2 regions of the Brevibacillus sp. GCM10020057 genome follow, and region 2 is predicted to be linked to the other one. Evidence: predicted binding sites of a transcription regulator. Region 2 holds the regulator's gene; the other holds the start of a gene.
What was found. Region 2 encodes CtsR, which represses protease genes until heat stress. Its sites were predicted from a motif close to ATGGTCAATAAAGGTCAAACA; they were not measured.
Positions count from the first base shown of each region.

Region 1: the regulator CtsR is predicted to act here: its motif matches at 1,260-1,280, upstream of clpP (ATP-dependent Clp endopeptidase proteolytic subunit ClpP).

Region 1 is NZ_JBHUJW010000042.1:37,632-41,417, forward strand. Features, by position in the region: gene ACFSO0_RS13510 (copper amine oxidase N-terminal domain-containing protein) at 268-729, opposite strand; gene ACFSO0_RS13515 (hypothetical protein) at 973-1,188, shown strand; gene clpP (ATP-dependent Clp endopeptidase proteolytic subunit ClpP) at 1,320-1,922, shown strand; gene ACFSO0_RS13525 (H-type small acid-soluble spore protein) at 1,978-2,166, opposite strand; gene ACFSO0_RS13530 (hypothetical protein) at 2,181-2,399, opposite strand; gene ACFSO0_RS13535 (HPr family phosphocarrier protein) at 2,533-2,790, opposite strand; gene whiA (DNA-binding protein WhiA) at 2,841-3,786, opposite strand, start outside.
Region 2 is NZ_JBHUJW010000020.1:58,965-62,750, reverse strand. Features, by position in the region: gene ACFSO0_RS05905 (MGDG synthase family glycosyltransferase) at 1-272, shown strand, start outside; gene ACFSO0_RS05900 (HAD hydrolase-like protein) at 310-996, shown strand; gene ACFSO0_RS05895 (CtsR family transcriptional regulator) at 1,164-1,628, shown strand; gene mcsA (protein-arginine kinase activator protein McsA) at 1,656-2,174, shown strand; gene mcsB (protein-arginine kinase McsB) at 2,197-3,270, shown strand; gene ACFSO0_RS05880 (ATP-dependent Clp protease ATP-binding subunit) at 3,337-3,786, shown strand, end outside.

The DNA of each region.
Region 1 (3,786 bases), on a different contig from region 2:
TCCGTATAAATATTCACGATATAGAAACCAGGGAAAAAAGCCGCTCCCAATGCGGTTGCGGCTTTTTTCCGGAAAATACATCTATTCTTTGTATTTACGCGAATACGCTTTGCAAATAACATAAATCGCTGCTGCCACAAAGGCAATGATCATCCCTGCAGTGGCAACCGAGCTTCCTGGCATGTTTGATCTCCTCTCCGTTGCGCTAACTTTGCCCCTATTATACGGGAAGCAAAGAGGCGGTTACAACGGACAATCCGCGCCAGTCTAAGACTTGACTTCGATCTGCAGGTTGTAGGTCAGATGCTTGGCGTCGTAGGTAACTTTGGCTCCCAGCTCGGATGCGATGTACGCGAGCGGAACCAGCACAGCGCCAGTCGTCACGCGCGGAGGGTAGGGCACGCGGGTCTCCTTGCCATTTTTGTAGGCAAAGGTGCTGTTTGGGTACATCCGCAGCGCGTATTTGTTGTCTTTGGCGACCAACAGAGATTTGCTCATCGAATCCCAGGCAGCAGTGCCTCCCAGTGCGATTGCCAGCGTGCTTGCATTCACATACGCCACACCATTTTCCGTCACGATGTCTTGCGGAAATGGAAGCTCCTTGCCATTCAGATTCACTTTGATTTTCTGCTGCTGAACAGGCGCCGATTGGGCAAATGCGGCAGTCGCCGCCGCGCTTCCCGTCAGGAGAGTCGCTGTCAACAACAGAGCAGAAAACTTGCGAAGCATAAAAACACCCCTTGTTTGCTAGTGAATAATTACCAAATTTGCAAATTCGACACTCATGATTGTATTCCTTCTCTTTCTTCCACTCTTTTCCTAGTCAGAAGAAACGCCGTTTAAGCCCAAACTATAACTAATGAAAGCAGCTGAAGAAAACTTTTTTCAGGCAAGTAACATATCCCGCGAACAAATGTTTTTGTGCACAATCTGTTGATAATTCTGTGGATAATTCCTGCAAGCGAGGGACTTATGGCAAAAGAACGATTTTTTCTCATTTATCAGGAAGCGAGTGACGAAGAATGTCTGCTGACCATTCAGCCTTACACAGACGAACAGGCGCTTGCGGAAGCGATTAATCAGTTGCAGGGCAGGCAGGTCGAGGAATATACAATTATTCGGGGGAAAAAGATGTCGGCAAAGCTCCGGCTCGCAGTCGAGCTGACCGAAGCGGAAGATCCGGAATAATTGTTTTCTTTGCCGAGTAGTTTTAAGTGGAGGGTTGTTGGTAACCATGGAAGTGAGGGCGTGCAGTTATGTGTTTGACCTTCATTGACCTTTTGTGTATGATATTCTTACAAAGAGAGGAGGAAGACTAGATGCACATGAATTTGATCCCGACTGTCATTGAACAGACCAACCGCGGTGAACGTGCTTACGATATTTACTCGCGACTGCTCAAGGACCGCATCATCTTTCTGGGGACTCCCATCAACGATACCGTAGCGAATATTGTGGTGGCACAGTTGTTGTTCCTTCAGGCGGAAGATCCGGACAAAGACATTTATCTGTACATAAATAGCCCGGGTGGGTCCATTACAGCCGGTATGGCCATTTACGATACGATGAATTTCATCAAGCCTGACGTTTCCACAATTTGCATTGGCATGGCAGCGTCCATGGGTGCCTTCTTGCTGGCAGCCGGTGCAAAAGGCAAACGCTTTGCGCTTCCGAACAGCGAAGTGATGATTCACCAGCCATTGGGCGGCGCACAAGGCCAGGCGAGCGACATCGAAATCGCCGCCAAGCGCATCCTGAAAATGCGCGACCACCTGAACCGGATTCTCTCCGAGCGCACCGGCCAGCCTTTGGAGCGCATCGAGAAAGACACGGATCGCGACAACTTCCTCACAGCGGCACAAGCTGTCGAGTACGGATTGATCGACAAAGTGATTACATCCGAGCCGTCCTCCAAAAAGTAAACGATGCCTGACGAAGCAAACACCCGACCACTGCGGCCGGGTGTTTTGTCGTCTTCTACAGCTCTCGCTTTTCCTCCAGCTGCCCTACTTGCACCCGCAAGCTGCTGGCAGGATTTCGTTCCGTATGGATACGAGCTGTCTGCGTCGACTCGTCCAGCTCGTCGATCCACACATTGTCCCCTTTATAGTGGACGATGAATTTTTCATCAGAGCTCACAATTTCCTTTGCGCGTGCCAAATCCATGCTGCCCCTCCTCCTTACCTTTCATCATCCACGTTTGCTTCATCTGCACCCGCATTGGCCTGTGCAGCGTTGCTCGCGCCCATCATCGTGTGGACGGTCGTTTCCTCAATCAGCCCGTTTTGATCTGACACTTGCCCTCCACCCAGGCCTTCGTTTACCATGCGGTCGATATCCATGTCGTACACATCGCGGCCTTCGTGGCAACTGTCGCAGTTCGTCTCGCGATTGCTCATGTGTGCATTTTCCTCCTCTCGGGTTTTACATCGATTAGCATTTCCCATCGAAGGAGAAACATGATGGCTTTCGGAAAGCGGACAGTGCCAAAAAAAGACACCTTCCACCGGGAAAGTGTCTTTGGTCTTGCTCCTATTCTTCCTTGCTCACCAGATTGGCAAGGCTGGTTACTGCCTGGGAGGCATCCGGCCCTTCTGCCAAAATGGTTATTTCCGTTCCAGAGCTGATCGCGAGGCTCATGATGCCCATGATGCTTTTCGCATTGACTTTTTTGGTATCCTTTTCCACGAACACTTCTGAAACAAAACGGTTGGCTTCTTGTACGAAAAAGGCTGCCGGACGAGCCTGCAAACCAGTCTTCAATTGAACCACAACCTGCTGTTGAACCATGACTGAACCTCCTTGCGCCAATGACTATTATCCTTAAGTATATCATGCATCTACATCGAAATATTTTGTTTTTCTCGTATTTTGTCAGCGATTTCATTAATTTTTCGCAGGCGGTGATTGACTCCCGATTTGCTGACAACTCCGCTCGGCAGCATCTCTCCCAATTCCTTCAGGTTCATATCGGGGTGAGCCACCCTTAGTTCAGCCACTTCCCGCAAACGTCTGGGCAAGTTTTCCAGGCCGATTTCCTGATCGATGAGCTGAATATTTTCCAGTTGCTGCGTGGCTGCATTCACCGTCTTGTTGATGTTGGCGATCTCGCAGTTGTGCAGACGGTTCACCGAGTTGCGCATATCTTTGACGATGCGTACGTCCTCAAAATAGAGCAAGGCCTGGTGAGCCCCGATCAGACTGAGGAACTCTGTGATCTTTTCGCCTTCTTTAATGTAGAACACATACCCTTTTTTCCGCTCGATGCACTTGGCATTTAGTTTATACCGATTGGCGATCTTGGTCAATGCTTCGCAAAAATCCTGGTAGGACGTAAAAATCTCCAGATGGTAGCTGGACGCTTCGGGGTGATTGACAGAGCCCCCGGCCAAAAAGGCGCCGCGCAAATACGCTGCGCGGCAGCATGACTTTTTCACGAGGTCTGGCGCGATTCCCGCCACGAACGAGAGGCTCTGGTCCATGATCCCGAGCTCCTGCAGAATTTCATTCGCCTTGTTGGGGATTCTCACGATGTAGACGTTGTTTTTCTTCAGGCGCATCTTTTTCCGGACGAGCAACTCGGCGTGAATCTGGAACAACCTTTTGATCAAGGTGTAAATCCGTCTGGCAATCGCCGCATTCTCCGTAGTGACATCGAGCACCAACCGTCCGGCGCCGAACTGGAGGCTGCCGTTCATGCGCAGCAAGGCAGACAGCTCCGCCCTGCTGCAGCAGTCAGCCCCCTCCTGCATCGTTAATTCTTTTTTGGTCTGCGCGGCGAATGAC
Region 2 (3,786 bases):
GCAAGGGCGTACCCATGATTATTTACAACCCATTGCCCGGACAGGAAGAGCGCAACAGCCACTTTTTGCTCAACAACGGCTGCGCGGTGCACGCCAACTTGTCCGAGCAGCTGATCTATTTTATAGAAGAATTGCTGCACAGTCCTTCAAAAGTCGACTACATGCGGCGAATGGCGCACAAAATATCGAAGCCCGACGCCGCACAGCGCATTGCGGAATTTATTCGGGACGACATGGCGATGATGTTCGAGCAGGAAAAGCTGTCGCTGTGAAATGACGCCAAAAGAATCGGGAGGAAGAGGAGCAACCATGAGCATACCGTATGCAATCCTGTTTGACATGGACGGTACCCTGCTGCAGACGGAAAGGCTGTCGACGCCAGCGTTTCAACGGACATTCGACCAGCTCCGCGAGGCCGGTCTGTGGGAGGGGCGGACTCCGGACGAAAATGAACTGGTCAATATATTAGGCATGACCATCGAACAGGTGTGGAACAAACTGCTGCCGGGAGCCAGCGAGGAGACTATTGCAGCGGCAGACCGCTTTTTGCTGGAAAACGAAATCCGGCTCATCCGCGAGAGAGTCACCGATCTGTATCCGGGCGTCGTGGAAACGATGCGCGACTTGTACCAGAGGGGAGTGGCGATGTTCATCGCCAGCAACGGCCAGGAGGCGTATATTGACGCGCTGTGCGAAGAATACGGCTTGAAGCCGCTATTGACCGATCTGTACTCGGCCGGGCGGTTCCGGACACACACGAAAAACGATCTGGTGGCAAAGCTGCTGGCAGACTATCAGGTGCAGAAAGGCGTCATGGTCGGCGACCGCCGTTCGGACATCGAGGCAGGCAAGACGAACGGCCTGTTTACCATTGGCTGCGACTTCGGCTTTGCCAACCCCGGAGAGCTGGACGAAGCGGATGTGGTCATTACAAAATTCCCTCAATTGCTCAATCATTTGCCACAGATCGACACCACCTGGCAACGTCAAACATAAACCATTTCCGTCAGGGAGTGGTTTTTTTGTATGGTTTCAAGCGCAGCCGTTTTGCCCACAATAGAAAGTGTATTCACCACTTGCATGGACGGAGTAAAGTCATTATAATTAAAGTCAAAGATAGTCAAAGTCAATAGTCAAACACAGCGAGAACAGGAGGCGATGACTTGCGTAATATCTCGGACATCATTGAACAACACTTGAAAAGCATCTTAACCAAGAGTCCCAATGGCTCCATCGAGATTCAGCGTAGTGAGCTAGCCGACCTTTTTCAATGTGTGCCGTCTCAGATCAACTACGTCATCAACACCCGGTTTACCGTACAAAAAGGGTATATCGTGGAAAGCAAGCGCGGCGGCGGCGGGTACATTCGCATCCGCAAGGTACAGATCGTCAGCAAGGCCCGCCTGCAGGAACTTTTGACCGAAGAACTGATCGGCGAGACTATCACACAAAGTGTGGGCAATGCTATCGTAGATCGACTTTTGGAGGAAGGCCTTGTGAATCATCGGGAAGCGACCCTGATGAAAATTGCCACCTCTCGTTCGGTGCTAACCGTGGATACGGAATTGCGGGATCGTTTGCGGGCGAACATTCTAAAGCAGATGATCGCGGCTATTTTGTTGAAGTAACAAGCAATTGTCAGGAGGGATGATGTGATGAACTGTGAGGAATGCGGAAAACGACCGGCGACACTTCATTTGACGAAAATCGTCAATGGCGACAAAACCGAATACCATATTTGTGAGCATTGCGCTCAGGAAAGAGGGGACGTCTTTACCGGCTTTCACAATTTCAGCATCAACAATCTCCTTTCCGGATTATTGAAATTCGACCCGATGCAAAAAAGCATGAAAGAGTCTCCTTCCAACAAGCCGCTTCGCTGCGAAACATGTGGTCTTACCTACGCCCAGTTCAGTAAAAGCGGACGGTTCGGCTGCAGCGATTGCTATACGTTTTTGGGGGATCGGCTGGACCCGTTGTTCCGCCGCATTCACGGCAATACGCAGCACATCGGCAAAGTGCCTGAGCGTACTGGCGGGCAACTGAAGATACGAAAAGAGCTGGAGCAATTGAAGCGCGCCCTGCAAACGCATGTAGCCAGCGAAGAATTTGAAAAGGCTGCCGAGATGCGGGACCGCATTCGAGCGCTGGAGCAAAAGATGGCTCAATCGTAAGGAACATGGGGAGGTTAGCTGAATGACGCAACAGCAGTTTATGCAGAACCCGTGGAGCAACTGGATGAAAGGGGATGGACCTGATTCCGACATCGTCATCAGCACACGGTTACGCATCGCCCGTAACCTGCGCCAGCACCCTTTTCCGTTGCTTGCGACTGATTCCCAGGCCGAGGAAGTGGTCAGGAAAGTAGCGGAAGTAGCCAAGTCGGATGCCATGCGCAAACGGCACCCGCTGCAGGTGATTCACATGGACCAGGTGAACCCGCTGGAAAAGCGTGTGCTGGTGGAAAAACATCTGATCAGCCCTCATCTTGCTGAAGAGTCTCGCAAGGGCGCGGTTTTGCTGAGCGAGGATGAATCTGTCAGCATCATGGTGAACGAAGAAGATCACATTCGGATTCAAGTGCTGCTCCCCGGGTTTCGCCTGAATGAGGCTTGGGAAATCGGCACCAAAATAGATGACGTATTTGAGAAGAGCCTCAACTACGCTTTTGACGAGACGAGGGGATACCTCACAAGCTGCCCGACCAATGTGGGCACGGGAATCCGCGCCTCGGTCATGCTGCATCTCCCCGCGCTGGTCATGACCCAGCAAATCAGCCGCATTTTGCAGGCAATTAATCAAGTTGGGCTGGTCGTACGAGGAATTTACGGGGAAGGCAGCGAAGCATTAGGGAATCTGTTTCAACTCTCCAACCAGGTGACGCTGGGCATGTCGGAAGCAGACATCCTCTCCAACCTGTACGGGGTGGCGAGACAGATTATCGAACAGGAGCGCGTCGCCCGTAAATACTTGCTCGAACATACCCGCGTATCGCTGGAAGACCGCATTTTTCGCTCGTACGGCACGCTTATGTACGCGCGGACGGTCGAATCCAAGGAGGCGGCACAACGCCTGTCTGATGTTCGTTTGGGGATTGATCTTGGGGTGATTCAGGACGTTTCGCCGCTGGTGCTCAACGAGCTGCTCGTCACGACGCAGCCGGGCTTTCTGCAGCATCATGCAGGCCAGAAGCTGACTCCCGATCAACGGGACGAACGCAGGGCGAGACTGATTCGGGAGCGCATTTCCGAGATGCGCAGCGGCAAGTAAACACAGGCAACACGCAACAGTTAATCTTATAGAGAATAAAGCACGGCTACCTTGGAGGTGTACGATATGATGTTTGGACGTTTTACGGAACGAGCACAAAAAGTATTGGCTCTTGCCCTGGAAGAAGCAGTGCGTCTCGGTCACAAAGACATCGGGACAGAGCACGTGTTGCTGGGATTGATTCGGGAGGGCGAAGGGATTGCCGCAAAAGCGCTGCAGTCGCTTGGGCTGGGTCTCGACAAGATCCAAAGTGAAGTGGAATCGTTGATCGGACGCGGAACTGAGCAGTCCGGCAGCAATTACACTCCAAACTATACACCGCGCGCCAAAAAGGTCATTGAGCTGTCCATGGACGAAGCGCGCAAGCTGGGCCATACGTACGTAGGCACCGAGCACATCCTGTTGGGCTTGATCCGTGAAGGAGAAGGCATTGCGGCGAGAATCATGAACAATCTGGGCGTCAGCCTGAACAAGGCGCGCCAGCAAGTGCTGCAACTGTTGGGCAGCTCCGAGATG